Regions from separate parts of the Mucilaginibacter sp. UYNi724 genome, predicted to be linked through region 1. Evidence: riboswitches for the same ligand, from Rfam matches in the RefSeq annotation. Region 1 holds a riboswitch; each other region holds the start of a gene.
What was found. Region 1 has a riboswitch for S-adenosylmethionine ahead of ACVW0P_RS04810 (O-acetylhomoserine aminocarboxypropyltransferase/cysteine synthase family protein). Riboswitches for the same ligand answer to the same signal wherever they lie in the genome.
Positions count from the first base shown of each region.

Region 2: linked by a shared signal. The riboswitch ahead of ACVW0P_RS16975 (peroxiredoxin) and the one ahead of ACVW0P_RS04810 (O-acetylhomoserine aminocarboxypropyltransferase/cysteine synthase family protein) in region 1 are both predicted to bind S-adenosylmethionine.
Region 3: linked by a shared signal. The riboswitch ahead of metH (methionine synthase) and the one ahead of ACVW0P_RS04810 (O-acetylhomoserine aminocarboxypropyltransferase/cysteine synthase family protein) in region 1 are both predicted to bind S-adenosylmethionine.

Region 1 is NZ_JBSRZI010000002.1:430,929-441,231, reverse strand. Features, by position in the region: gene ACVW0P_RS04860 (hypothetical protein) at 1-314, opposite strand, end outside; gene hemF (oxygen-dependent coproporphyrinogen oxidase) at 320-1,234, opposite strand; gene ACVW0P_RS04850 (MFS transporter) at 1,373-2,617, opposite strand; gene ACVW0P_RS04845 (cold-shock protein) at 2,737-2,934, opposite strand; gene ACVW0P_RS04840 (hypothetical protein) at 3,159-3,632, opposite strand; gene ACVW0P_RS04835 (SDR family oxidoreductase) at 3,898-4,704, opposite strand; gene ACVW0P_RS04830 (menaquinone biosynthetic enzyme MqnA/MqnD family protein) at 4,762-5,505, opposite strand; gene ACVW0P_RS04825 (histidine phosphatase family protein) at 5,518-6,144, opposite strand; gene mqnE (aminofutalosine synthase MqnE) at 6,214-7,407, opposite strand; gene ACVW0P_RS04815 (trans-sulfuration enzyme family protein) at 7,603-8,718, shown strand; SAM riboswitch class I at 8,860-8,971, shown strand; gene ACVW0P_RS04810 (O-acetylhomoserine aminocarboxypropyltransferase/cysteine synthase family protein) at 9,206-10,303, shown strand, end outside.
Region 2 is NZ_JBSRZI010000012.1:124,942-135,244, forward strand. Features, by position in the region: gene uxuA (mannonate dehydratase) at 1-686, shown strand, start outside; gene ACVW0P_RS16950 (alginate lyase family protein) at 694-1,803, shown strand; gene ACVW0P_RS16955 (DUF5916 domain-containing protein) at 2,130-4,301, opposite strand; gene ACVW0P_RS16960 (class I SAM-dependent methyltransferase) at 4,585-5,235, shown strand; gene ACVW0P_RS16965 (DUF5996 family protein) at 5,454-6,383, opposite strand; tRNA gene ACVW0P_RS16970 (tRNA-Cys) at 6,612-6,682, opposite strand; gene ACVW0P_RS16975 (peroxiredoxin) at 6,696-7,331, opposite strand; SAM riboswitch class I at 7,523-7,638, opposite strand; gene ACVW0P_RS16980 (SulP family inorganic anion transporter) at 7,848-9,392, opposite strand; gene ACVW0P_RS16985 (1,4-beta-xylanase) at 9,442-10,303, opposite strand, start outside.
Region 3 is NZ_JBSRZI010000005.1:123,656-133,958, reverse strand. Features, by position in the region: gene ACVW0P_RS09570 (S8 family serine peptidase) at 1-645, shown strand, start outside; gene metF (methylenetetrahydrofolate reductase [NAD(P)H]) at 818-1,774, opposite strand; gene ACVW0P_RS09560 (four helix bundle protein) at 1,810-2,172, opposite strand; gene metH (methionine synthase) at 2,227-5,943, opposite strand; SAM riboswitch class I at 6,095-6,206, opposite strand; gene ACVW0P_RS09550 (Bax inhibitor-1/YccA family protein) at 6,426-7,163, opposite strand; gene ACVW0P_RS09545 (hypothetical protein) at 7,256-7,822, opposite strand; gene murQ (N-acetylmuramic acid 6-phosphate etherase) at 7,958-8,764, opposite strand; gene ACVW0P_RS09535 (S41 family peptidase) at 8,908-10,303, shown strand, end outside.

The sequences.
Region 1 (10,303 bases):
TGGTAGCGGTACTTTATGAGGATATTGAGCACCTTAGATGGCTCTGCGCTAAAGGTTTGGGTTTCCCGGCAGGTATCCTGTTTCAAGGAATAATCGCCCCGCTCGTAATTGTATGGCTCCTGCCCCGTTTCGAGCAATAGGGCGGTATAATGTGTAGCATCGTAATTGCGCTGCAAAGTGTAATCTTTTGATGGCTGCTCGGTGTTGCCATTGTACACGCCACCGCTGTATTGCCATTTACCTTCCAGCGTATTTTGCATACGGAACGCACAAAACGCCATCACCAATAAAAAAGCGGGAAAGATCTTTTTCATGATAATTAAACCCAATTAATGCCTTTTTTTAATAACGACAAGGTATTTTCCTCATCACTGCCCGGCTGTGCCTGATAGTTGTAAACCCACTTGGCTGTTGGGGGCAGGCTCATCAAGATCGATTCGATACGGCCATTGGTTTCAAGCCCAAATTTGGTACCTGCGTCGTAAACCAGGTTAAACTCGGTGTAGCGGCTGCGGCGCTGGTATTGCCATTGCTGATGGTCGGGCGTAAATTCCTTATCCCTGCTGCGGTTAACCAACTCGGTATAGGTTGGGATGAAAGAGCGGCCCAACGCCTTGCTGAACTCGAAAACGGTTTCCCAGGTGATATCATCGGTAGCAGTTAACCGGTCGTAAAAAATGCCTCCAATGCCGCGGGTCTCGTCGCGGTGTTTGATGTAAAAGTAGTTATCGGCCCAGGTTTTAAAGCGCTCGTAAAAATCAGCGTTAAACTGGTCGCAAATGTCTTTTAACTGCTGATGAAAAAAACGTGCATCATCCTCAACCACGTAATGCGGTGTAAGGTCTATCCCACCCCCAAACCAGCGCACCGGCGGGGTGCTGTTGTTAAATGACGATGGCATCTCGAAGTACCTGATGTTCATGTGGATGATAGGTACCCACGGGTGGTTGGGATGAATAACGATAGAGATGCCGGTGGCAAAAAAATCATCCTGCACTACATTTAACGCTTTTTTTACAGTATCTGGTAACTGGCCGTACACCGCAGAGAAGTTAACGCCGCCTTTTTCAAATATGTTGCCGTTTTGGATAACACGGGTCCGGCCACCGCCCCCTCCTTCTCGTTCCCAAAGTTCTTCTTCAAATTTGGCAAGGCCGTCGGTAGCCTCAAGCGCGGCGCAAATCTCGTCCTGTATCTCTTTGTAATCGGCAGCTATTTGTTCTTTTGTAATCATTAATTAGCGAATGAGTGTACCGATAGCTATCGGGATAGTGAATTAGTGATTAATACATTGCAAAACTAAACAAACTATTGAATGCGTTTATCAATTTCCAATCACTAATTCACTAACTCGCTAAATCATTAATTAAATTTAACTAACCCCAGCTTCCTCTTCAATATAATTTAGGTCCTTACCAAAGGTTTCTTTAAGCTGGCTGAGCGAGAATAACGAGATGAGGGTAAGTATCACCATCATGATATAACCGCTTGTAACCATGCCGTAGTGCACTACAAAGGCATTAAACGCCATGTTGATGGGAATCAATGAGCCGCGCACAAAGTTTGGTACAGTAGTAGTAACTGTGGAGCGGATGTTTGTACCGAATTGCTCGGCAGCTATAGTTACGAAGGTTGCCCAGTAACCAACGGTGCAACCCATAAAGAAACAGATCCAAACAAATTTATCATGCGTAATACCTTTTGAGCCCAAGTAAATAAATGAGCTTACTACTGATAGTGTAAGAAACACCGCCATGGTAAGTTTGCGCGATTTGGTGACCTGGGCCAATAAGCCTGCAAAAATATCGCCTATCGAGATCCCGATATAGGTGTAAAGTACTCCCTCGCCAGCGCTAAGCGGTACTGCCGAGCCCAATGCCTTACCAAACTCGGGCGATAGCGTAACCAGCACCCCCACCACATACCAAAGCGGCGCGCCAATGAGTATGCAGTACAAATATTTTTTAAAGCGCTCCGCGCTTGTGAACAGCATTAAAAAATTGCCTTTAGATACCCCGCTTTGTTTTACCTTGTTAAACATGCCCGATTCAAACGTGCCAACACGCATAAGCAATAATATGATACCTAAACCGCCGCCTATCATGTAAGCATGTTGCCAGCCAAACTTAGCCGCTTCATAAGCGGCGGCAGCGCCAAATAAGCCTATCACAGCCACGATCATGGTGCCATAGCCGCGTTTCTCCTTACTTAAGGTTTCTGTTACCAGGGTGATGCCCGCGCCAAGCTCGCCGGCAAGGCCAATACCTGCAATGAAGCGGATCAATGCGTAGGTGTTAACGTCTGTTACGAATGCGTTTGCGAAATTGGCTATGGAATAAAGCAATATCGACCCAAATAAAACCTTGATACGGCCAAGCTTATCGCCGATTATTCCCCAAAGCAAACCTCCCAGCAGCAACCCAAACATCTGCACATTGATGATGAATTGCCCTTTAGATAGTATATCGGCATCGGCTACGCCAATGTCATGCAGGCTGGCTTTACGCACTATGGAGAAAACTAAAAGGTCATATATGTCAACGAAATAGCCCAGGGAGGCTACAAGTACCAGGAATATAACATTCCGCGAAACTTTTGCTGAAGCAGTGTCGGTCATAAATCAGGGTTGTAATTATTGGTTTGGCTAAGGTATAAAATGCGGGCAAAAAATAAATTAAATCGCATAAAAAAAGCCCCTGTTTTTTAACAGGGGCCATATATTTTAAAAGTAGCTAATTAAACTTTTTTTACGTTTACGGCCTGTAAGCCTTTACGTCCTTCTTCTTCTTCATACTCGACATTGTCGTTGTCTTTAATGGCGTTTACACCGCCTTGTACATCTTTAAAGTGTACAAATAAGTCCTTGCCATCATCAGTAATAATAAACCCGTAACCTTTTTGTGTGTTAAACCATTTTACTTTTCCAGTTTTCATAATAATAAAATAATTGTATTAATAATTGTGTGTTTAAGATCAGTAGGTAATTCAACTGAGTATAAAAATGGTTTAATAATCAATATGGAATGTACAACTATCTGTATCAAATATATAAAATTAATAATAACCAAATAAATTTATATTAAGTTAAAATAAAATTAAAAACAAAAAAGCCATTGGCGTAAACCAATGACTTTCATTACGATATATGTAGGATCGGATTATTTTACTTGCTGAAAGAAGTAAACACCGGCAGATGGTGTAACCCTTACTAAAACTTCTTCTTTGTCGTTTTTCAAGTCAACAAAATACACGGTAGAATCGAAACCGTTATCGCCGTTATCTAATTTGATAACTTCGTTTGCGAAGTAACCTTCGTATTTAGCGGCAATTTCTTTTTTAGCTTTTGCAGGCAATTCTTTGAACTGTACATTCTCCGTAATGCCTATCAACTCACCACGAAGGTTGTAGAAAGCTGATTTTTTTACGCCGTCGATAGTGAAGGTCGCTTTCTGGAATTTTGAATTAACTTTCCAGGTTACATTTTCAGCTCTAACAAAATCGCTGTTGAATTTTGAAGAAACTGCATATGATACTGCATCAGCATCACTTTCTGATTTTGAAATTGTGTTAGCAGCAAAAACATTTACTGTGAACAATGCTGCGATAGCGGTAGATATAAATAATTTTTTCATGATCGTTTGTTTTAAATTATATAACAAATGTACATCCTTATTGATAATATTCATAATTATTGCTAATTTTTATGAATATTTTATAATTAATACGTGTTTTTGATTGAAATTTAAAAAATTGAACCATTACTTAGTGTACTTTTAACAATATGTAAAATAAAATACGATATACTTATTGTAAAAAGTACACTAAGTTAAATTAATGTAAAGAAGGTCTATTTATGTGACTTTTAAATGACAAAAGATGTTTTTTATAGCGGGTTTATCAACCGTTATCTGCAAATCCAGGATATAACGTCATGCCGCCATCGGCCAAAATAGTTGTACCGGTAATGTAATCTGCATCATCAGAAGCTAAAAAAACAGCCAATTTTCCAATATCTTCCGGCTGGCCTATCCGGTTGTAAGGGATGAGCGTTAAAAGCTCATTTAAAGCCTCCGGTGTTTCCCAGGCTTCTTTGTTGATGGGCGTTTGTATGGCACCCGGCCCAATGCCCAATACACGGATCTTATGCGGTGCCAGTTCTTGCGCAAGGCTTTTCATAAACATGCTGATACCGCCTTTGCTTGCGGCGTAATTTACATGGCCTGCCCAGGGTATAACCTCGTGTACGCTGCTCATGCAGATGATCTTGCCAGCCGCGCGACTAACGCTTTCTACCACTCCCCTCTTGATGAACAGTTTGGCAGCCTCGCGCGAGCAAAGGAACTGCCCGGTAAGGTTAATGTTAATAACGGTATTCCAATCATCCAAAGTCATATCCACAAATTTGGCATCCTTTTGCAGGCCGGCGTTGTTAACCAGAATATCTATAGTGCCATATTTTTCGACGATAGCGGCAAACATGGCCTGTACTTCTTCTTCCTTACTTACATCGGCATGAAACTCAAAGGCCTCGCCCCCTGCCTGCGCAATGGTATCAACTACTTCATTAGCTTTTTCAGAGCTACTGATGTGGTTTACCAAAACCTTTGCACCAGCAGCCGCCAAAGCAATAGCTACCGCTTTACCAATGCCGCTATCCGCCCCGGTAACCAAGGCGATTTGTCCGTTAAGTTTTTGTGGATCCATATTGTAAATAAGAATGTTATTTAAACAATATGGTTTTGAAAAATTTAATTTTTACAACTACAACGCTTTTATGTAATCCAAAAACAAGTACAGCGCTTTTTTTTTACCCTCTGTCAAATCAAAATCAAGCTTATGCATCAGGTAGTCTTCCAGGTCGAAGTCCGCACGTTGCGGTAGGGTTTGCAATAACTCGTGCCTGTGGGCAAGGCCGTGGCGAAGCGCCTGGTTAAACTCTTTTATAAAATCTTCGGGGATTGGCTTGTTGGCTATCCAGGCGGCAAACACGAATGGTAGGCCGGTAAACTTTCGCCACTCTTCTGAAAGGTCGTAAACGTATTTATAATGCTCTTTTTTGCCGAAAGTACGGTCGCCAATTTGTACAAAGGCGGTTTGGTCATCCTGCGAAACTGCGTAATCATCAGCCCTTACAATAAGTTCGGGCGCTATCATCCAGTAGTTCTTCATCAGTACCTTAGCCAAATTATTTGAACTGCGCGATTCGGGGTCAAGCTGTACACGCTTCACATCCTTTATATCGCAATTGCTAAATATAAATACGGAGTTTACCGCGCCAACCGCGCCAATGCAATAATCGGAGATGATCTCCCATTTGGGCAGACTTAACGTAGCCGCGACAGGTATTAAACCAATATCGGCCTTATCATCTATCAGTTTTTGTGCACAGTCCGATGGGATATCCAGGCTCAATTCAATCCTGTCTTTAATTGGGGAGTCTTGCAGGCCGTATAAAAAGGGTTTGGTGTTAGTATAGCTAACGGCAGATATTCTAATCTTATTCACTTATCGTTCTCTCTATGCGTTTTTTAAATGCTTGGCGTTGTTGGCTTCAACAATTTCAAACTTACTGCCATTGTAAATTACTTTGTACAGCACCAGATTTTGGTGAGGGAAGGTATCCATTTGCGTAAGCGGCTGCTCTGTTAAGATACACATCAGCAAACGTAACGCCCGGCCATGCATGCAAATCAATACCGTTTTTTCCTCGGGATGGCTCATGATAATGTCCAGCGCCTGTAATTGCCTTGCCTTAACTTCGTTAGGGCTTTCGCCACCTTCAAATTTAACATCCAGGTTGCCGTCCAGCCAGTTGCGCATCAGGTCTAAGAAAGCAGCTTTGGTTTCGGGTGTGGCAGGCTGCCCCTCGTGTACGCCCCAGGCAAGTTCATCAAGGCCTTCCAGCCTTTCGTAAGGCAGGCCAAGGTCAATAAACTGCTGGATGCTTTGCTGTGTACGCTTTAATTCGGATATGTAGATCTTATCAAAAGGAACATCTTTATAAGCCCGGTAAAACATGTCGGCCTGTTGGCGGCCTTCGTCATTCAGATTTGTATCGCGGCCGCGGCCCTGTACAATACCTTGCTTATTAAGATCGGTTTGCCCGTGGCGTACTATATATAGTGTCTTTTCTATTTGGTTCATTTGTTCAATAGTTCATTTGTTCATAGGCACATTGTCCACTAGTAACTAATGAACAAGTGAACCAATAAACTAATTTATAACCGGCAGCTTGTAATAGCGCGGTTTCTCCGTTTCTGCAAACTGATAATCGTTGTAATCGGTCACCACATTATATAGCGTATCTCGCTCTATGGGGTAACGGCCGGCGTTTTTTATCAGTTCAACCAGCTCTTGTGTGCTCATGGCCGGTTTCTTTTCTTCGGCGCCTGCCATAGCGTAGATCTTGGTGGTGTCATCAAGCGTGCCGTCAATGTCATCCACCCCAAAGTTAAGGGATAGCTGCGCGGTGGTTCGGCTTATCATGGCCCAGTAGGCCTTTATATGGTCGAAATTATCAAGATAGATCCTTGCTATCGCATAGTTGCGCAAATCTTCTACTACAGTCGATTCAGGTACGTTGCTCATCTGGTTATCCTGATTACGGAACTTTAGCGGGATAAAGGTTTGGAAACCTCCGGTTTTATCCTGCAACTGCCTAAGCTGTTCCATATGGTCAACCCTGTGGCGGTATTGCTCGATATGGCCGTAAAGCATCGTAGCGTTCGAGCGCATGCCCAATTTATGCCATTCTTCATGGATGGCAAGCCATTGGTCGCCGGTACATTTATCTTTAGCTATCAGGTCGCGCACTTCGGGATGGAAGATCTCGGCTCCGCCACCCGGCATAGATTCCAGGCCTGCGTCTTTCATCAGCTTCATACCGGTGGCATAATCTATCTTAGCCTTTTTGAAAATATAGTGATACTCAACCGGTGTTAACGCCTTTACATGCAGATCAGGCCTGTGGGCTTTGATCCTGCTAAACAACTCCGAATAAAAAGCGACATCATACTGCGGTAGAACACCGCCTACAATGTGCACCTCCGTAACAGGTTGGTCGTCGTATTTTTTTACGATATCCAGCATCTCGTCCATAGTGTATTCCCATCCGTCTGCACGCTGTTTAATCAAGCGCGAGTATGAGCAAAACTTACAATCATAAACACAAAGGTTTGTGGGTTCGATGTGGAAATTACGGTTAAAGTATGTTTTATCACCGTGTTTTTGTTCGCGTATGTAGTTGGCAAGTACTCCCAGGTAGCCCAGTTCGGCTTTTTCGTAAAGCAGAACGCCTTCATCAAATGTAATGCGCTGGTTATGGAGTACCTTCTCAGCAATGTCTTTTAGTGCCGGTAAAAGCCGGGGATTATTCAGCAAAACCAGGAAATTATCTGATACTTCCATTTAGAAAAATATTTGGGCAAATGTAGCAAAATGCCGCAAGTTTAAAACGGAAGTATCAACTTAACCAGTGTTTGAACATGCAACTATGACAGTGCGGTTACAGATGGAGCGATCTTAATATTCGCAACACTTTTACAGATGCGTCTATAATTATAAAATAATTCTTAGTTAATTTGGCGGCATACATTCCCAGTCATGAAAATAGAAACCATTGCCATACACGCCGGTAACCATACCGACGCTTCAACTAAAGCAGTTATACAGCCCATTGTTATGGCTACTACTTTTGAGCGCGATGAAGATGGAGGCTTTGCAGCAGGCTACCAGTATAGCCGTTCAAGCAACCCAAACCGTACCTCGTTAGAGATTGTATTGGCGCAATTAGAAGGCGGTGCAGAAGCAGCGGCATTTTCATCGGGCAACGCGGCGGGCATGTCTGTTTTTCAATCACTTGAGCCGGGTACGCACATTATAGCGCCCGACGATATGTACCATGGACTGCGTAACCAACTTAAACAACTTTTTGCCGGGATCCTGGAGTTTGATTTTATTGACGTGAATGATAGCGAGGTTTTACAAGCGCATATCAAACCTAATACCGGGGTTATTTGGATAGAAACACCATCTAACCCGTTGCTTAAAATTACCGACATAAAAAAGGTAGTGGCGATAGCGCGCGAACACAATATAAAAGTAGTGTGCGATAATACATTTGCCACTCCTATTTGCCAAAACCCTATCGCGTTGGGAGCGGATCTGGTAATGCATTCGTCTACTAAATACTTTGGCGGCCACAGCGACCTGATGGGCGGTGCATTAATTACTGCCGAAAAAAGCGACTGGTGGGAAAAGATCCGCAATGTACAAACCATGGGCGGCGCCGTGCCCTCTCCTATGGATTGTTACTACCTGGTGCGCAGCATTAAAACCTTGCCTTACCGGGTTAAGGGCCATGTGCAAAACGCGCAATTGCTGGCTAATTTTTTAGTGAACCATCCGGAGGTAGAAGATGTGATGTACCCTGGCCTTACATCTCATCCGCAATATGAAATTGTTAAAGCCCAGATGAATTACCCCGGTGCCATGATGTCATTCACTCTAAAAGGTGGTGAAGTAAAGGCCAAAAAGGTTGTTAATTCGCTCAAGGTTTTTACCCAGGCAACCAGCTTGGGCGGTGTAGAGAGTTTGATAGAGCACCGCGCATCAGTTGAAGGGCCGGACACCAAAACACCGTTTAATTTGTTGAGGGTATCTGTAGGGCTGGAGCATGTTGATGATCTGATTGCCGATCTGGAACAGGCGATGGCATAATTATTATAATGCTTTACAACGGTTTTACATATAAATGATAATTTATTAAAAATTTAATTTGGATTTTAAAATCCGATTAGCCTATATTTGAAACATTATTTGGTAGCGATACCACAATCAATTTTCCCTCACACGGATTTTGGTTTATAAAGAAGCGGCGAGAGATCAGGCTCAGAGAACCGCTGGCAACCCTACAAGGTGTAGAAGGTGCCAATTCCTGTCCCGGAGAATAGTTAACCGGGGGATATAAATTTTTAATCATGAAAAGTTTAACTTACGTACAAACAAACACATCGCAGGCCCCATTGGCCCAAAGTTTAGCATACAACCAATTCCACGGCTGTATTTGTATGTGTTGCTGCTGCTGTTGATTCGGTAACACGTTCCCTTTTCTGTTTTCCTGAAAAATACGTGATCTGCTGAATAGGATAGTTCTATCCTGTCGTAACCTTTAACATTTCATTTAAATACTCTTAATCTACAGAATATGTCTAACTTAAAATTCGAAACACTGCAACTACATGCCGGACAGGAAGTTGACCCTATTACAGGCGCGCGTGCAGTACCATTGTTTCAAACCACATCATACGTATTTAAAAATGCCGAGCATGGTGCAAACCTGTTTGCGCTAAAAGAATTTGGCAATATATACACCCGTTTAATGAACCCCACCACTGATGTTTTCGAGAAGCGTATTGCCGCTCTTGAAGGTGGCATCGCGGCTTTGGCAACAGCATCAGGCCAGGCAGCACAATTTATCGCCTTGAACAATATTTTACAGGCAGGTGATAACTTTGTTACCTCCCCTTTCTTGTACGGCGGTACTTATAACCAGTTTAAGGTTGCCTTTAAACGCCTTGGTATAGAGGTGCGTTTTGCAGAGGACGATACTGCGGAGAATATCGAAAAACATATCGACAGCAGAACAAAGGCTATTTATACCGAAACCATCGGTAATCCCGGTTTCAGCGTCCCCGATTTTGAACAACTGGCAAAATTGGCGAACGAGCACGATCTGCCGTTAATAGTTGATAACACATTCGCCGCAGGCGGATACCTGTTCCGCCCTTTGCAGCATGGCGCCCATGTGGTTGTAGAATCTACCACTAAATGGATCAACGGGCATGGCACCAGCATTGGCGGCGTTATTGTAGATGGCGGTACTTATGATTGGGGCAACGGCAAGTTCCCGCAGTTTACCGAGCCAAGCGAAGGCTACCACGGTTTAATATTCAATGACGTATTTGGTGTAAACGGACCGTTTGGAAACATCAACTTTATCATTCGTGCCCGGGTTGAAGGTTTGAGGGATTTTGGGCCGTCGCAATCACCGTTTAATTCATGGTTGAATATCCAGGGATTAGAAACCCTATCCCTGCGTGTACAACGCCATGTAGATAACGCCCTTGAACTTGCCAAATGGCTGGAGCAGCACCCACAAGTAGAATCTGTTAATTACCCGGGACTGGAATCATCAGCGTCCCACACCCTTGCCAAAAAGTATTTGAAAAATGGTTTCGGTGCTGTGTTGTCCTTTAAAATTAAGGGCGATAAGGAACTTGCCAATAACCTCATCGATAACCTG
Region 2 (10,303 bases), on a different contig from region 1:
GCGAACCCGCTCAAAAGCAATTGCTAAAAAATATAATAGCCGGGTTACCGGGATCTGAAGAAGGTTATACCACCGAACAATTCCTGCAAATGCTGGCAAGTTACGGTGAAATTGACGCGGCAACCCTCAAAGCCAACTTAGCCTACTTTCTGCAACTGGTTATCCCCACGGCGGAAGAAGCAGGTGTGCTGATGTGCATCCACCCGGACGACCCGCCTTACCCCATTTTAGGGTTGCCACGAGTGGTAAGTAACGAGCAGGATATATTAGATATTTATAAGGCCGTGGATAGCCCTAATAATGGACTAACCTTTTGTACGGGATCTTTCGGGGTGATAGCAAGTAACGACCTGCCTGGTATGGTACAGCGACTGGGCGACCGTATCCATTTTATACACCTGCGCAGTACTAAACGCGATGAGGATGGCAATTTCCACGAAGCTGACCACCTTGCCGGTGATGTAGATATGTACGCCGTGACGAAAGCCCTGTTAGAAGAACAACAAAAAAGGATAGCTAAAGGCCGTAAAGACGTTAGCATGCCTTTCCGCCCGGATCATGGGCACAAGATGCTGGATGACCTGGATAAAAAAACAAACCCCGGCTACTCTGCCATTGGCCGCCTGCGTGGCCTGGCAGAACTGCGTGGGTTGGAACTGGGTATTAAACGGGCGTTTAATCTATAATGTCACTATGAAAAAGTTCGTTTGCTTTTTTGCCTTGATGGCGATGGTGCTTTTTGCAAAGGCGCAAATTGTCAGCCTCGATAAAAAGGAAATAGCATTGATGTGTAAGGTTGTTAAGAGCGAGGACATGTACAAAAAAGTATTTGACCCTTTCCAAACCACAGCCGACAAGGCGTTGAACGAAACACCAAACCCGATAAAAACCATATTATCACAAGGCTTACTGGCCGGCGACCCAAAAAAGGTTGCCAGCCTTAAAGCGTTAGAAGATGCAAACAAAGTTTACGCACTGGCATTGGCTTACAAATACGCCAATAAAAAGAAATATCTGGACAAGGCTACTGAATTTTTAACCGCCTGGGCAAAAGTTAACCATGCGACAGAAGATCCCATCAACGAGACCAAGTTGGAGGATATGGTTACCGCGTATGACCTTATCAGGAACGATATTAAACACGCCGACCGCACTTTGATAGATGGTTGGATGCACGCCATGGCCGATGCCCAATTAAACAGCGGCTCTGCAAAAGGCAACAAGGGTACGGCGATAAATAACTGGAACTCGCACCGGATAAAGATGTTTACGCTGATTGCCTATACCGTGCACGACACCAGCTACCAAAGCGCCATCACACAAGCCTTAGAGCATCAACTCAACATCAACATAAACCCCGATGGCACCACGCATGACCTGCTGGAGCGCGACGCTTTCCATTACCAAACTTATGATATCGAACCGCTGCTGTCGGCTTGTGTTGCCATCTACCGGGCAACGGGTAAAAACTATTTTACCTGGAAAACCGCCAATGGATCTACCCTTAAAAAATGCGTGGATTACATGACACCCTACATGACCGGGAAAAAAACGCACCCTGAGTTTGTGAAAAGCAAGGTGCCGTTTGATCTGAAACGCGCCGAAAACGGTGAAAAGGGTTATGCGCCGGGAACTTTATTTGAACCTGTAAACGGCATCTACATGTTTAGCCTTGCCGCCTTTTTTGATGATGATTATATGCAGGTTATCCGCAAGGCGGCAAAAGACAACAATTACCTGAACTGGCGGATGGCGCTTAATAACTTCAATAAAAGTTCAAACATAAAAGGCCTCCGCGAATAGCGAAGGCCTTTTATGTTCTCTCACAAGGATTCGAACCTCAATTGTCTGAACCAGAATCAGAAGTGCTACCGTTACACCATAAGAGAAGGTTTCAAGCGTACCTGATACTGCAAAAGTAATAAAAATGGCAATGCTATACTACGTGTTTATTTAAAATCAATATTGGATATATTAAATCATTTTTTAACATGCTTCATTGCGAGGTACGAAGCAATCTCTTTAGGACGATTGTACAACCTGCATGCCGGACTTGCTTACATGCGATTGCTTCTTACCTCGCAATTAAGTAGGGTTTGCATTGCATATCTGCACATCTGCACATCTTCCTATATATTCCACCAATAAGTCCACTTGATAGTTAGCTGGCGGTTTTTGACTGTGAAAGGCGACGGAATAGAGTTATCGCCATATACGATAAACAGATCTGACGCGGGTTTGTAGCGCCATTGAAAGCGGCTGTTAATGTTCATGTTTTTAGCCTGCTCGTTATACTGCACAAAAGTGGTAAAGTACAAGGTGTTGGTAAAGGTAATATCGGCCCGCGGGCCGATAAGCCAGAACTTGTTGCGGCCATATGGTGCCGGCAAATGCAGGTCGTTATAAGAGGTGTTCAATATCAAATTTACATAAGGCTGAAAGCGGTAGCCTACTTGGCCTATCAATGTGGTTTTGGTTCCGTTATCATAATAGCCGCCGCGGGCAACCTCAAACAGATAGGTGAATACGCTTTGCGGTTTTGAGGCGTACTGCACATCTACGGTATTCCAGTGGTTCTCAAAACCTGTTGCAAGCATTGGCTTACCCGTGTTTGTAGGGTCGAAAGGGCGCAACAATTTTACATAATCATCCAACCCGGATACTGTTAGCGTGCTGCGGTTACGGAACGTGATGAGGTAACTCAGGATGGTTTCGTTATCTGTCGATTTAAAGGCTTCATCAAAAAAGTAGATGCCTGATGCCTGTACGCCGTGCGATAGTATAGCCCCGCTTTTTGGAAAAAAGTTATGCTGAATTAATGGGTTCAGTTTATTATAACCTACACGCGGCACATAGCCCGCTTCGGCATTATAGTTTTTGCCTACATATTGCTGTTGCATGGCAAATGTCCAGTACTTACTTAGGTATTGCAGGTTGGCGGCAGCTACAAAATCGCTTCCCGTAACACCTGGTGTAAATGATTTCAGCCCCAGCAACTTACCCGTAATTTGGTTATTTGACGATGCCAGGTTAAACTCGGCACCCACGTTGCGGTTATAAGCGTTTGCGGTGCTCCCGGCCATGGGCGCGCTGCCTGTGCCGTCCTTATTTACAAATATAAAACCAATGTTAGATCGCGACAGCACACGCCTTTGCAGCGTAACTATCCCGAAGTTTTGCCCCGGTAAATTGGCCGAACCCGATTGCCCCGTCTGGATATCCATAACGCCTATGCGCCAGTCTTTATCAATTTTACCCGTAAGCCTTGCCCCTGCCCGGATGGGCGCGTTAAGCCCCACCCTGCGCGAAAAGAACGGACGGATATCGGCATAACCAAAATTGGCAAACAAGTCGCCGTTCTCTAAAAAGAACTGCCGTTTCTCGGGAAAGAAAAGTTCATATCGGTTAAGGTTGATCACCTGCTGGTCTACATCTACCTGCGAGAAATCGGGGTTAACCGTGAGGTCGAGGTTTAGGGAGGAGGTAAGTCCAATCTTTACATCACCACCAACTTCTTTGCGGTAAACCGCGTCTTTCTTATTCTCAAAATCTTTAGTGACACCACCCAGCACGTAAGGGATGATAGAGATATTGCGGGTAGCCACGGGTGGCGCTTCGTCCCAAATTATGGTACCCGTATAAGCCAATGCCGCCGTCGGGAACTGCCTTGGCACAGGCGCCCAGGCCGATTTTTCAGTGGTCTTTAAGTCGTTACGGCTAAAGTTTATCCCCCACTCCTTGATACCTTTTTTATAACGGATGCTTTTGAACGGAATAGCCGCCTCAAATACCCATTTGTTATCGTAATTTTTTACTGACGAGTACCATTTGTTATCCCAGCTCAGATCAACCTTGCCACCCTCGTACATGGTGCCGTCCCATTGCGCACCGGCTGCGTTTGCGCCAAAGCTAAAGCCATCTGTACGGGCATCAAAGGGGTCCATAAAAAAGATGAAGTTATCGTTCTTCTGGAAACCAAAATCGCGCTTAAGCGACTCCACCATGTAACCTGGTGTGGGCATGTAACATTCTGCAGAAATGTAAAAATTATCATCGTCATAAGCCATGCGTACAACCGTGCGCAGTTTGGCAAAGCTGGTATCCATTGGTAAAACCATAAAGAATTTGCCCGCCGTATCGGCGCTGAGCCAGTCGGCCTCGTCAAGCAAGCCATCAATTTTTATGGGCGATGCCGCGCGGCGGATATGGTATTTGTAGTTGGCGTTCTTTTTTTGCGCGGAGACGTAACTACCAAGCATGCAGCAGCATAGCAGTAACAGTATGGTTTTAATTTTAGGCAATTTGGTATGGTACTTGGGTTGTGAGATAATACCATCGCCATTGTGTTAGCGATACACAATAATAAAAATATATGCGATAATGTGCAAGCCGAGTAATTGATTATTAAAACAGTTGGCAATATTGTTACATTAGGGCCTAAAAGTTGACTCACCCCCTGCCCCCTCCCTGCTGCGCAAAGAGGGGGTGTGAACACCCTAACTTTTCTAACCCTCTTTGCGCAGCAGAGAGGGTCGACCAGCGAAGCGGCGTCGGGGTGAGTAATCTGCGATAAACATCAACACTATGAACACCCTGCAACAACAATTCGGCAATATTGATATCTACCTTTTCGACCAGCTTCTGAAAGGGCGGTTTGATGATTGTAAAAAAGTGCTGGACGCGGGCTGTGGCGGCGGGCGCAACCTCATTTATTTCCTGCAAAACGGATTCGACGTTTATGGCATCGACCCAAACCCCGACGCGGTTGTGCAAGTACAAGATCTTGCCAAGATCCTTGCACCTGAAGTATCGGCCGAAAACTTCTCAGTGGCCCAGGCAGAAGACCTGCCTTTTAAAGATAATGAATTTGACCTGGTGATCAGCAGCGCGGTATTACACTTTGCTACTGACAGCAACCATTTTGATGCCATGCTGCGCTCGATGTGGCGGGTGTTAAAACCGGGCGGTTATTTGTTTGCCCGCCAGGCATCTGATATTGGGATTGAAAATCTTGTTACCGACCTTGGCAACAGCCGGTACGCCCTGCCCGACGGCTCCGAACGGTTTTTAGTGAACGAGCAGATCCTGTTGGAATATACCTCAGAATTAGGCGGCGAACTTTTTGAGCCGATAAAAACCACCAATGTGCAGGGTTTGCGGTGCATGACGACATGGTGCGTGCGAAAGATAAGTTCGCCTAAAGCACAAATTGAGGAGCGAAGTTTTTCGTTTTAGTTTTTTTAATTCCTCTCACGGAAGGGTTAGAGAGAGATACCGGATGTTCGCGGCGTGAACACTGCAACATTTCAACAAGAACCTCATTATCAACAGATTTGGATTTTATAAATTTGCATTTTCCGTGAACATGCATAAAAAAACTGTCTGAATGGCTGCTTTTTTTATTATCCTCTTCTTCACTCCCTCTCCTTCGGAGAGGGCCGGGGAGAGGCTAATTATTCCTTCAATCCCTGCAGGTTACACTCCAAGCCCTTATCCCAATTGCCTGTAACGGCAGCGGCATTATACGTGCTTTGCAAGAACTTCTTCAATGTTTCTTCGGGGTTGGCAGATTGCTGCACCACTTCGTAGGTTAATAAAAATTCGCCTAATTCGCCGCTGTAAAATGCTTCGGGCGGGCTCACCTGCTGCTTGCTGAAGGCGTCCGGAGTTGGGTAGCAGTAGCTGTAAAACGCAGGGTGCGGAAATTGCTCGCCGCCCAGCCAAAACCCGCATGAACTTACCTCGTGCGAGTAAGCTTCCTGCATCACATCGTCGGGCATGTTTGGTGCGCCGCCGGGGTGTTTCGGTGCTGTGCGGCCGCTAAAACGGGTAACCGCTAAGTCGAACGCGCCCCAAAAGAAATGTACCGGGCTGCACTTACCCAAAAATCCAGACCGGAAATCGGTAAACACATTATTCACATGGATCAGTGCCTGCCAAATGGTGTTCATCGCATCGGGATGATAGGTACATGGCGCGGTATTTTCTGCAAAGGGGGTAGCTGTTTCCAGTTCATTCGGCACGGCGTAAATTTCTACCTCTACGCCCACTGCTTTCAGGTTTAGCATCAACTCGTTGTAAAACCCGGCAATAGTTTCGGCACCCAGGGCCGATGTTACCTTTTGGCCCGTGCTGGTAGATATATGCAGTTGATGATCAATAAAATCGAGGTCAACCTGGAAAAGCCCACCTTCGTAAGGGATACTGCCCGTGGTCAACCCTGTCGCGCTTACATAAAGCGTAACCTGCCAGGAGTGGTTTATCCACGGCATTTTTTTAAGGCGCACCTTACCAATCATCTGCGTCCACATGTGTACGGTGGCAATGGTATCTTTCAGGTAATGAAAATCCAGTTTTGGCCAGGTATGGTTTGGGTTGCTCATATATGTAAATATACAAGTGAATGGTGGGATTGTTATTAAATAAGCCAGTTTGCCATTTTACTCACCCCGCGGCACTACGTGCGCTAGCCTCTCTGCTGCGCAAAGAAGGTTAAAGATTTTTTTAGCCTCCCTCTCCTTCCCAGAGGACTGGGGAGAGGCTTCCTAAACAAAAAAAGCGATGAGCCCCCCGGCCCATCGCAATCAGTTTAGTCAGTTATTATAGTTAGGACGTCGCGGGTAGATTCGAACTACCGTTAAAGGTTTTGCAGACCCATACCTATCCTCTCGGCCACGCGACTCTATTATCAGCCCTTATTTATTGGGCTGTGGTGTTGTACGTAAATATGGTTTCACCTCGGTAAACCCTTTAGGGAATTTAGCCGGGATATCTTCAGTTTTTATAGATGGCAGCACTACAACGTCTTCGCCATCCTTCCAGTCGGCAGGGGTTGCTACGCTATGGTAGGCGGTAAGTTGCAGGCTATCAATCACTCGCAATATCTCCTGAAAATTCCTTCCGGTTGATGCCGGGTAGCTGATGATCAGTTTTATCTTTTTATCCGGGCCGATGATGAACAACGAGCGAATGGTAGCCACCAACGATGCATTGGGGTGGATCATGTCATAAGCCTGCGAGATCTCGCGGCTTTCGTCGCCAATTATCGGGAAGGTAACTTCCACGTTCTGCGTTTCGTTGATGTCGCTTATCCAACCCTTGTGTGATTCTGCACTGTCTGTACTAAGGGCAATCACTTTTACATTGCGTTTCTCAAACTCATCTTTAAGTGATGCGGTTTTACCGAGTTCGGTGGTACAAACGGGTGTATAATCTGCCGGGTGCGAGAATAGCACGCCCCAGCTATCGCCCAGGTATTCGTAAAAATCAATTTCGCCTTGCGATGTTTGTGCTTTAAAGTTTGGGGCGTCGTCGCCAAGTCTTAAACTCATGGTTATATTTTTTATATTTAAATGTTAGCCCCTGTTTTTAAGCCTTCTCCTTCGAGAGGGTTTGGGTAAGGCCGATAGCGTAAAGCTATGCATTGCAAATTTTGTTGTCAATAAAATCCAGAGAAGTGTTTAAGAGAGAGAAGCCTTTATGGCTAAAAGAGAATGCCTAACGACATTCAATCTATTAAATCAGCTTATCTGTCTCCGCCAGGTTGCGAAGCAGGAATTAGCACCTTACACAAGCCCGGGGGCCGTACAGGTTGCTAAGACATCATAGGGCCTTTCCCTCTGTCTTTCTGGATAAGTATATTTAAAGAACGATTACATCACAAAAGTAGATATTAATTCTATAATTCCTATAGACTTTATATTTATTATTTGATCTTGTGCTTAATTCGTTGAATTTCAGGAAGAAAAAATAAATCTGGATTGCCCGATGAATAGGTAGTGGTAAGTGCAAGTGTTTTATAGCGAATAAAAAGTATTTACTAAACTAAAGGAGAGGAGAACCTTTTCCTAACGCACTTTCTTCTTCGTTGCCACACGGTAGGCCGGATCCTCGAGGATATTTACATCGATAACATCAGCAGCATTGGTTAGCAACCCGCGGCAATCGCTGCTCAGGTGTTGCAGATGGAGTTTTTTGCCTGCCTTTTGGTACCGTTCGGTGAGTTTGTTCAAAGCATCGATGCCCGACATATCCGCAAGGCGGCTATCCTTAAAATCTATCACTACTTCATTTGGGTCGTTGGCGACGTCGAACTTTTCGTTGAAGGCGGTTACCGAGCCAAAAAACAGCGGACCGTAAATTTCGTAATGCTTTACGCCACTGCCATCAGTGTACTTGCGGGCGCGGATGCGTTTGGCGCTTTCCCAGGCAAATACCAGGGAAGATATGATCACGCCAATTAATACCGCAAGCGCCAGGTTATGAAGCACTATGGTGATAATGGCTACCACTATGCCTACAAACACATCCTGCCGGGGCATTTTATTAAATATTTTAAAGCTGATCCATTCAAAGGTGCCAAAAGCTACCATCACCATTACACCCGTAAGCGCGGCCACAGGTAAATGGCCAATAACAGGGGCGCCGAACAAAATGATCATCAAAATGGTTAACGATGCTATAACACCCGAGAGCCTTGCCCTTGACCCCGCGGATAAATTTACAAGCGTTTGGGCTATCATAGGGCAGCCACCCATCCCAAAGAAAAAACCGTTAAGGATATTGGCGCTGCCCTGCGCGATACATTCACGGTTGCCGTTGCCCCGGGTGGCGGTCATTTCGTCGACAAGATTTAGGGTTAGCAAGCCCTCGGTTAAACCAACAGCAGCCATAATTAACGCGTACGGAAAAACAACACTAAGTGTATGAAAGGTAAACGGGATCTGCGGGATATGAAACGGTGGGAAACCGCCACTAACCGATGCAATATCACTAACAGTTTTGGTGTGGATACCAAAGCCTATCACTACTGCAAAAACAACAATGATAGCTACTAACGACGGCGGCACCGCCTTACTTACCTTAGGGAATATTACTACAATGGCTATGGTGAGCGCAACCAACGCCGCCATAATATATAACGGCGAACCCGTTAGCCATACCTGCTGCCCGTTCACTATGGTTTTAAATTGCTCCAGCTGGGCCATAAAAATCACTACGGCAAGTCCGTTTACAAATCCATACATAACGGGTTGTGGCACCAACCTGATCAGCTTACCCAGCTTAAACAAACCGATAACGATCTGTATAACGCCCGCTAATGCCACAGCTGCAAAAACAAACTCGATGCCGTTGCTTTTCATAAGGGCTATAAGCACAATTACCGTAGCTCCTGCCCCGCCCGAGATTAGGCCCGGCCTGCCACCAAATAACGCTGTTACCAACCCCATTATGAACGCCGCATACAAGCCAACCAACGGCGGGAAACCAGCCAAAATAGCAAAGGACAATGATTCGGGCATCATGGTCATTGCTACGGTAAGGCCTGCTAAAAATTCGGTACGGTAGTTAACCTTTTGCGAAAAGTCGAATAATTTAAGGCTGGCCTTCATGGGTGCAAAGCTAAAAAAATGCATGCAACATGTTTAAAAGCAAGCTACGCTATTTCCCGTTCATCTTTTTAATTAGCTCCACTTCCTCCGGCCTGTAAGGCGTACCGTCCTTGCGGAAAATATCATGGAACCATTCTTTTGGTTCGCTGCCATCGGGCATTGGGTTATCCCAGGCGTAAATGGTATTCGTTTTCCCCATTACAAAACCCCAGTTTAGAGCGCCTACGTTCTCTTTCTTAAGCATTGGCATTACGTTGGCAAACTTGCTGCCGCGGGTACGGGCCATATATTCGGTACAAATAAGCGGCTTGCCGTGGCTTTTTAAAAGCTGTATGGTTTTGAGGTGCGATGCCTCGTCGGTATAATCGTGATAGGTAACAATATCCGAGTTTAGGGCCTGGTAAGCGTTAAGTTTTTCATAGCTCCAATCCCAAAGGCCGGCAGATATAGGCTGATCGGGATTAACAGCACGTGCCCATGTAAATACTTTTACAAGCAAACCCATCGATGCTTCCTTTTTGTTGGAGTTTCCGGGCTCGTTGTAAAGGTCCCACAGCAATATGCGCTTATCATGTTTAAAGCTTGTCATCACATCGGTAACGTAAGCCTGTAGCATGCCGGTTTCGCCAGCGCTGTTTAAACGGTTGCCGGGGTCTTGCAGCCAGCCCGAGTTATGTACCCCAACTTTAGGCGCGGGTTGTTTGCCAATTTTAGCGTCGCCGTTCCAGCAGTCGTCAAAAAATACAAACATGGTTTTTATGCCGTGTTTGTTGGCAATGGCAAGGTATTGGCCTATGCGTTTTTTAAAGCCAGGTTTATCTTGTTTCCAGGCAAGGCTATATAAGAACACACGCATGGTGTTAAAGCCGATGCCTTGTGCATAGCCAAGTTCACGGTCGATAGTTGCCGGG
Region 3 (10,303 bases), on a different contig from region 1:
GAGTACGATAAAGATATTGCTAACGCGATCCACTACGCGGTTGATAACGGCGCACGTGTTATTAACATGAGCTTTGGTAAAAAACTATCGCCGCATAAAGCATGGGTTGATGAGGCCTTTAAATATGCCGCTGCTAAAAACGTATTACTGATCCAGGCATCGGGTAACGACAACCAGGATATGGATGCCAAGCCGGAGTTTCCGAATGATATGTTTGAGGACGGATCGGGCATGGATGCGGATAACGTGATCAGTGTTGGCGCATCTGCCGATAAAGCTGACGCTAATCTTGCAGGCACATTCAGCAATTACGGTAAAAAGAATGTGGACATTTTTGCACCGGGTGTTAAGGTAACATCTGTAAACATGGATGCCGAATTTAATACCGCCGATGGCACCAGCTTTTCATCGCCAATAACCACAGGTATTGCAGCGTTGATATTGGAGTATTACCCAACGTTAACGGCAAAACAAGTTAAACAAGCCCTACTGGCATCCGCCACACCGGTAACCGGCCTTATGGTTTTAAAACCGGGCAGCACAACCGAAAAAGTCGACTTTACAACCCTGTCAAAAACAGGTGGCGTGGTTAATGCCTACAAAGCATTGGTTGCCGCTTCAAAAATGAAAGGCGAAGGGATATAAGTATCGCTTTAGAATATAACAAGAGAGGCCAGACTAATCGTCTGGCCTCTCTTGTTATAAAACTTGTCATCCTGAGCGATAGCGAAGGATCTATTATTGAACTATACATATCGAAGATGCATGTCGGCGATTAGATGCTTCGCTATCGCTCAGCATGACAAACTTATTGTATCTAAAATATCGCTTCCGCTATCCTCTTCGTTGGACCAGGGTTACCCATGGTATAAAAATGCAGTACCGGCGCGCCGAATTTCACCAATTCTTTACACTGCTCTATCATCCACTCTATACCAATATCTTTTACGTTCTTTTCATCCTTACAATCGTGGATGGCATCGCTTAGCCCCTCAGGGATATCGATATGGAAGGTTTTGGAAAGGTTGACCAATTGTTTTGATGTAGTAATAGGCTTTAAACCCGGGATGATGGGCACGTTGATACCCTCGGCACGGCAGCTGTTAACAAAATCAAAATACTTTTGGTTATCAAAAAACATCTGGGTAACGATGAAGCCTGCACCCGTATCAACCTTTTGCTTCAAATATTTAAAGTCGGTTTTTAAGTTTGGCGCCTCGAAGTGTTTCTCAGGATAACCGGCTACACCAATACAGAAATCTGTTTTTAAAATACCTTCGTAATGTTCGTGCAGGTAAACGCCGTTGTTCATGTTCACCACTTGCTTTAGCAGGTCGGTTGCATAGCAGTGGCCGTTGGGCGTAGGCACAAATGAAGCATCCCCACGGCGGGCATCGCCACGTAAAACCAGTACGTTATCAATACCTAAAAATTGCAGGTCAATCAGGCCATTCTCGGTTTCGTCTTTAGTGAACCCCCCACAAAGCAAATGCGGAACAGTGTCTACTTTGTATTTGTTCATGATAGCAGCACAAATAGCGATAGTGCCCGGACGCTTGCGATAAGCCAGTTTCTCCAATAAACCGGTTTCGTGTTCCTTATAAATATAATCTTCGCGCAACGAAGTCACATCAATAAACGGTGGCTTAAACTCCATCAACGGGTCGATAGCATCATAGATCCCCTGGATGCTTTGCCCTTTTAGTGGCGGGATAAGTTCGAAGGAAAACAAGGTTTTCCCTGCTGCATTTGCGATATGTTCGGTAATCTTCATATTCTTTAGTGCGTAGAGCGAGGTTAGAGGTGCGGTTAGGTTGTAATTTTGGCTTTTTGATGATTTATCAACCCTGCTAATAAAACCCTCACCCGTTTTAACTTTTCTAATAATTCCTTCAAAATATCTTCATCTATAAATTCCAAATCAAAGGATAAATATAATTGAGTTTCTAATTCATAAGCTGAGCCCCGGGCAATGAAAAAAAATCTCATAATATCTTTGGGGTGGCTTCGTCCACAACCTTCTGCAATATTTGAAGGTATCGAAATAACAGACCTTTTTATTTGCGATTGCAAACCATAAATTTCTTCTTTAGGAAAAGGCAGCAAGCAAGTATAAACCATTTTAACTAAAAGTCTTGCTTCTTTCCATGCTTCTAAATCAGTAAATATCATATTTATCTCTTATCATCAAACATGCCGCACCTCTTTCCCCGTTCTCCGCTCCTTTTAGTAGTTTAAGTTCGGCCCCAACCAACGCTCAACCGTTTCCACAGATAAATTCTTACGGACCGCGTAATCTTCTATCTGGTCTTTACTTATCTTATTCAAGCCAAAATACCTTGCCTGCGGATGCGCGAAGTAAAAGCCGCTTACTGCTGCTGCCGGTGTCATGGCGAGGCTTTCGGTAAGGTGCATGTGGGCGTTTTCTTCGGCACTTAATATCTCAAACAAGGTGGTTTTCTCGGTATGATCCGGGCAGGCGGGGTAACCCGGTGCCGGGCGGATGCCCTGGTATTCTTCCTTGATCAGTTCATCGGTAGCTAACTGCTCATCTTTGGAATAACCCCAATGTTCTTTACGTACCAGTTCGTGCATTTTTTCGGCGAAGGCCTCGGCAAAGCGGTCGGCGATGGCTTTGGTCATAATGCTGTTGTAATCGTCATGGTCGGCCTCAAATTCGGCAACCAGTTCATCGCAACCAATACCTGTAGTTACGGCAAAGCCTCCAAAGTAATCGGCAACGCCGCTCTCTTTTGGTGCCACAAAATCCGACAGGGCATAATATGGTTCACCTTTCACCTTTTCGTTTTGCTGGCGAAGCGTGTGGATGCGGGTAAGTAAGTGTTGGCGGGTTTCGTCGGTATATAATTCGATATCATCGCCCACGCTATTAGCCGGCCAAAAACCGATAACGCCGCTTGCACGCAATAGCTTATTATCTACAATACGTTTCATTAATGCCTGCGCATCATCAAAAAGTTTCTTGGCTTCGTCGCCTACAAACTTATCGGCAAAAATTTTGGGGTAGCTGCCGCGCAACTCCCATGTATGGAAGAAAGGTGTCCAGTCGATATACGGCACCAATTCTTCTAACGGATAAGCGTCAAAAACTTTAGTGCCTAAAAATGATGGCGCTTGTGCTACCGTTTTCAAATCTATTTGGAACTTTTGTCCGCGGGCTTGTTCGATGCTTACAAAACGCTTGTCGTTTTTCTTGTTGGCATGCGCTTCGCGGGCTTTGGTATATTCGTCTTTAATGTTCTGGATGTAGCCGTCGCGGGTGTCGCGGTTCATCAGGCTGCTGCAAACGGTTACACTGCGTGATGCATCCAGTACGTGGATGGCAGCACCCGAATAATGTGGTGCCACTTTTACCGCCGCATGGATGCGCGACGTGGTAGCCCCACCAATAATTAGCGGGATAGTAAAGCCCTGGCGTTCCATCTCTTTGGCAAAATGCACCATCTCATCAAGCGACGGGGTGATCAAACCACTCAAGCCGATGATATCTACTTCCTGTTTTTTTGCTTCTTCTATAATTCGCTGGGCAGGCACCATCACCCCAAGGTCTATCACCTCGAAGTTGTTACAGGCCAGCACCACACCAACTATGTTCTTGCCAATATCGTGTACATCCCCTTTTACGGTGGCCATTAAAACCTTGCCCGCATTGGCGCGGCTGCCGCTGCTATCTTCACCGGCATCTATTACACGCTGTTTCTCCAGTTCGATAAATGGCAGCAAATAAGCAACGGCCTTTTTCATTACACGGGCCGATTTTACCACCTGCGGCAAAAACATTTTACCCGCGCCAAAAAGGTCGCCAACTACATTCATGCCATCCATTAGGGGGCCTTCGATAACCTCTAAGGGTTTAGCAAATTTTTGGCGGGCTTCTTCCACGTCATCGTCCAGGTACTCAATGATGCCTTTTACAAGGGCGTGCGACAGGCGTTGCTCTACCGGGTTCTTGCGCCACTCTTCATCACGAACTATCTCTTTCCCTTTACTTTTGATGGTATCGGCAAATTCGACCAGGCGTTCGGTGGCATCATCGCGGCGGTTTAATAGCACGTCTTCAACCAGCTCCAACAGGTCTTTAGGGATCTCCTGGTAAACCTCCAGCATCCCGGCGTTTACGATACCCATATCCAACCCGGCCTTTATGGCATGGTAAAGGAATGCCGAGTGCATCGCCTCGCGCACCACATTGTTACCGCGGAACGAGAACGAAATATTACTCACCCCGCCGCTCACTTTAGCGTATGGCAGGTTTTGTTTTATCCAGCGAGTAGCTTCAATAAAATCTACCGCGTAATTATTGTGTTCTTCAAGCCCGGTGGCAACGGTCAATATATTCGGGTCGAAGATGATATCCTGGGGCAGGAAGCCGACTTCTTCAACCAGGATCTTATACGAGCGGCCGCAAATCTCTTTACGGCGTTCTAATGAATCTGCCTGGCCGGTTTCGTCAAAGGCCATTACAACGGCTGCTGCACCATAGCTCAGGATCTTGCGGGCGTAATCTTTAAAGCTATCCTCGCCCTCTTTTAATGAAATAGAGTTTACGATACCCTTCCCCTGTAAACATTTTAAACCTGCCTCGATAACCGTCCATTTAGAGGAATCGATCATGATGGGCAGTTTGGCAATATCGGGTTCGCTGGCAACCAGGTTCAGGAATTTAACCATCACCGCTTCAGAGTCTATCATCCCCTCATCCATGTTAATGTCGATCACCTGCGCGCCACCTTCTACCTGTTGCAGGGCAACAGCAAGAGCAGCCTCGTAATCTTCGGCCAGGATAAGTTTGGAAAATTTTGGCGACCCGGTGATGTTGGTACGTTCACCTATGTTTACAAAGTTTGTTTCGGGGGTAAGGGTTACGGCTTCCAGTCCGCTTAAACGCAAATAGGGCTCAATTTCGGGAAGTAAGCGCGGGGAATATTTAGCAGCCTTATCGGCAATACATTTAATGTGATCGGGCGTGGTGCCGCAACAACCACCCACTATGTTTACCAACCCGGCCTTGATAAAATCATCAACCTGGTGGGCGGTTTCATGCGGGGTTTCATCGTAAGCGCCAAATTCGTTTGGCAAACCGGCGTTAGGGTACGCTGAGATAAACACACCCGCCTTAGCAGAAAGTTCCTCTAAGTGGGGCCTCATTTCTTTTGCACCCAAAGCACAGTTCAACCCTACAGACAGCAAATTGGCATGACTGATAGAATTCCAGAAAGCCTCCACTGTTTGGCCCGAAAGGGTACGGCCTGACGCATCGGTAATGGTACCCGAGATCATGATACCACCCGTATCGCGGAAAGCAAGGTAATCTTTACCCGCTGCTGCACATTCTTTTTTATACCTGTCGATAGCGAACAGCGCCGCTTTAGCATTCAGGGTATCAAATATGGTTTCGACAAGTAACACGTCTGAACCCCCATCTACCAAACCACGCACCTGCTCATAATAAGCTTCGGCAAGGTCGTCAAAAGTAACAGCGCGGTAACCCGGGTCGTTTACATCGGGCGATAGGGATGCAGTACGATTTGTAGGACCAACAGCACCTGCCACAAAACGTGGTTTCAACGGGTCTTTTTTGGTGTACTCGTCCGCTACTTCACGGGCTATGCGGGCACCTTCGTAGCTTAATTCGTAGTCAAGTTCTTCGAGGTGGTAATCGGCAAGCGAGATCTTTTGTGTACTGAAAGTATTGGTTTCGATGATATCAGCACCCGCGTCCAAATACTCGGCATGGATAGCTTTGATCACATCCGGGCGGGTAATATTCAGCAGGTCGTTATTGCCTTTAAGGTCGGAGGCATGATCGTAGAAACGCTCGCCGCGGAAATCCTCCTCGGTAAGTTCGTAACGCTGTATCATGGTGCCCATTGCCCCGTCAATAACCAGTATGCGCTTTTGTAATTCTTTTCTAATATCCATTTGTTGGTATCAAGTAGCGAGTATCAAGTATCAAGTACCGAAATTTCGATACATGAGCATAATAACCAGCACAAGAAAAGTCTTGATACGTGATACTAGTTACCTGATACTAAAAAACTTATTTCGAAAAGTCGGGTGTTAAATTGACTTTCACTTATCTGTCCCCGGTTATTCTTTTAACCGGAGTAGAATGTAGCACCTTGTTAAGTAACAGGTTGCTAAGACATCGCAGGGTCTAATCCCTCCGTCTTTCTCCATAAGCGTTACAAAGATGAATAATAATGTTGTAAAGTGCAAGTTTTAACTCACCCCCTGCCCCCTCTCTGCTACGCAAAGAGGGGAGAGCTATAAAAACATCTTTTTTACCCTCTTTGCGCAGCAGAGAGGGTCGACGAGCGAAGCAAAGTCGGGGTGAGTAAACTCTTAAACCAAAAAGCCGCTTGCTTTATCAGCAAACGGCTTCAATTGTATTAGATATCTAACTATCTCCTGTTACCGCCAAATACGCGAAGCAATGCGAGAAAAAGATTTATAAAATCAAGATAAAGTGTTAAAGCGCCCATAACGGCCATTTTTTTGCCCGAGGCATCGCCATACTCTATACCGGCTCCAATGCGTTTTAGCTTTTGCACGTCATAAGCGGTTAGCCCTACAAACACGGCAACCATAACATAGCTAATGATCAGGTCAAAACCTCCGCTATGAAATATAAGTACATTTAACACCGTTGCCACGACACCGCCTATTAAAAGCATGATAAGGATAGAGCCGAATTTAGTCAAATCCTGGTGGGTGATGTAACCGCCAACCGCCATAACACCAAATACAATTGACGATGTTATAAACGCGCTTGCAATCAATTGCGGCGGATAAGCGTAAAATATAGAACTAAGGCTGATACCCATCAATGCCGAAAATACAACGAACATTAAGCCAACGCCCACAATGCTTAGTTTGGCTAACAACGGCCTAAAAAGAACCACAATGATTAGAGGAGACAACATAACTACTGTTCCCCATATATTGTTAGCACCGGTTTCGGGGTTACGGATAAGGGCCGATAACTCTTTTGTATTGGCAAAGAAATACGCGCAAGCTGCAGATATGGCAAGCGCGGCAAACATCCACACAAACACATTCGCAATAAACCTTCGGGACGCGTCTGGGTTTTCTACATAACTTACATTCTCGTAAACGTAATCTTGGGTTTTAGTTTCCATTTATTTTTTAGAAATTATTTGTACGAATATAGTAAAAACGCTTTAATGCGTATAAAGTTGCGGCTTTTATAAAGCTTACAATCTGATGAAATTTAGTTGAGCCTTTTGGTTAACTGTTCTTCTATCAGCTTAAACACCTGCACGGGCTTTAAGGCGCGCCAGTTAAGCTCGTCAAGTTGGCCGCCAAAGTTGATGTAGTAATCTATATTGGCGCTTTTAAACTCGCTGATCACATGATCGCGAAAGTTTATGCCTGCTATCCAGCCATCTTCCACTTCCTGAAACCATTCCTCATAGTAGCTGTCATCAGAAAAATGGAAGTTAAGCACATTCTCGCCTATCAGGATAAATTGGGTAATGCCCTGGTCAATCATCAGCTCGATGATCTCGCGCTTCATCAGCATAATATCATTATTGATGGCGTCGTTCCACTCGCCAATAAATTCGATGATGCTGTAGCCGCGGTCGTAATCAACATACAATACTTTTAAGTACAGCGTGTTAGACCCAAATGAATCCCATTGCGGATGCAGCAAATAGTTATACACCTGCTTATCAAACTCAAACTCGCTATACTGCGTAGCGTAAAAGGGCGAAAACTCATCCTCTGATGCTACATAGTCATCCCGCCAGCGGTAATATGGTTCTATTTCGTGCATAGTATTGATGTGCAGATATGCAAATGTGCAGGTGTGCAGATGCTGGCACGGCTCATATACATATCTAAATTATTTTTAATCAATCCTTTAATTTATTTTTCTCATTTGCACATATGTATATCCGCACATCTGAAATTACTTTTTAAAAGCCTCAACCGCTTTTCTTACGCTTCCGTATCGTTTTAAAAGGGCGGCGGCTTCTGCTTCCGGCAGACCAGTTTCGGCCATTACCATGTTGGTGCCGCGTTGTATCAGCTTATCATTTGATAACTGCATATCAACCATTTTATTACCTTTTACCCTGCCCAGTTGTATCATTACACTTGTGCTCAGCATATTTAATACCAGTTTTTGCGCGGTACCGGCTTTCATGCGGGTGCTGCCCGTTACAAACTCGGGGCCGGTAACTACTTCTACCGGGTATTGGGCTGTCGCTGCTACCGGGCTGCCCGCATTACAAACAATGCAGCCCGTGGCAATGCCATGCTCGTTAGCGGTTTTTAAGCCGCCAATAACATAAGGCGTAGTGCCAGATGCTGCAATACCTACCACCACATCGCCCTCGTTGATATCAAATTCCTGTAAGTCTTTCCACGCTTGTGTAGTGTTATCCTCAGCAAATTCTACCGCTTTGCGGATGGCTGTATCGCCACCGGCTATGATGCCTACCACCCAATCAAACGGCACACCAAAAGTTGGCGGGCACTCTGATGCATCAACCACGCCCAACCTGCCGCTGGTACCGGCGCCTATGTAAAACAGGCGGCCACCGTTGCGCATGCGGTCGGTAGTGATCTTTGCCAGCGCCTCAATTTGCGGCAAGGCTTTTTCTACCGCCAAAGGCACTGTTTTATCTTCGTTATTGATGTTCTGTAAAAGTTCCATCAGCGGCATGTTTTCCAGGCTGTTGTATTTAGAATCTTTTTCGGTACTTCTTTCCATTTTAGCTATCCCTAACCCTCACCGAAGGAGAGGGAGTTAAATTTATTTTTAACAAAATTGAATAAAAAACATCAAAGCAACGAAGGTGATATAAATTATAAGCAATAGCTGCTATTTATTAGATTTGCAATGGCTATTTACACATGAAAAGAACTGCGGGAATAATTTTCAGGACGATCATCTTAATTTTGATAGGAATAGGTATCGGCATTGTTCTTAAAGACAGCGATAATGTAGGCCTCAAACTCGGCATTGGTTCCGGTCCCGATAAAATTTCCCGGGTACTCTCCCTTGTAAATGAAAAGTATGTGGATTCGGTAAATACCGACAGCATCGAGGGTGTTACCGTTAATGAAATGCTGCAAAACCTCGACCCGCATTCGGTTTATTTGCCCGCGCAACAAGCACGTTCTATCAACGAACGCTTAGAAGGTGGTTTTAACGGCATCGGTTTAGAATACCAATTGCTGCGCGATACCCTTGTAATTACCCAGGTTAATGCCGGTGGCCCCGCCGCCAAAGCAGGTGTTATTGTTGGCGACCGGGTGATAAACGTAGATGGCAAACTTTTCTCGGGCACTAAACTGGATGTACAGCGCATCAGCAAAACTTTTAGGGGCGAAAAGGACACGCAGATAAGCCTGGGCATTAGCCGTGATGGAGCTAAAACCATAAAAGATTTTCCTATAAAACGCGACCGTGTTAGCCTGAGCAGCCTTGATGCCGCCTATAACGTGGGCAACGCGGGCTATGTTAAAATAAGCAAATTTGCATCAACCACCGACGATGATTTTAGGGATGCACTTAAAAAATTAAAGGCCGATGGCATGCAGAAACTGGTACTTGACCTGCGCGGCAATGGCGGTGGTTACCTAAATACCGCTACCAGTATGGCCGATGAATTTTTACCAAAAGGCAAACTGATAGTTTACACCAAAGGCAGCCACGAACCACGTACAGATTATTTTGCAACCGACTCTGGCAGTTACGAAAATGGCGGCCTCACGGTTATTATCGACGAGTACTCCGCATCTGCAAGTGAAATACTGGCGGGTGCATTGCAAGACCTGGATAGGGCAACTATAGTTGGCCGCCGCTCTTTTGGAAAAGGTTTGGTACAGCAACAATTCCCGTTTGGAGATGGTACCGCCATTAACTTAACAGTTGCACGATACTATACCCCATCAGGCAGGTCGATACAAAAATCGTATGCAAACGGGGTGGCAAGCTACCGTGCCGAACTACTTAACCGCATGCGCAAAGGTGAATTTTTGAATGCCGGGAGCAACTTAAGCGATAGCGCGTTCATTGGCGCATCAGCCTACCACACTACCAAAGGCCGCAAGGTGTTTAGCAGGGGTGGGATTATGCCCGATGTTTTTGTACCTGCAGATACCGCGCAAAACACGCAACTGGTAGACCAGCTTGCGCAGAACCAGTTGTTTACAGCTTACATTATAGACAGGCTGCAACCCGTGATGTCGAAGTATTCAACTGCTGACAATTTTATTGAGCAATATAATCTTAGCGATGAGGGGC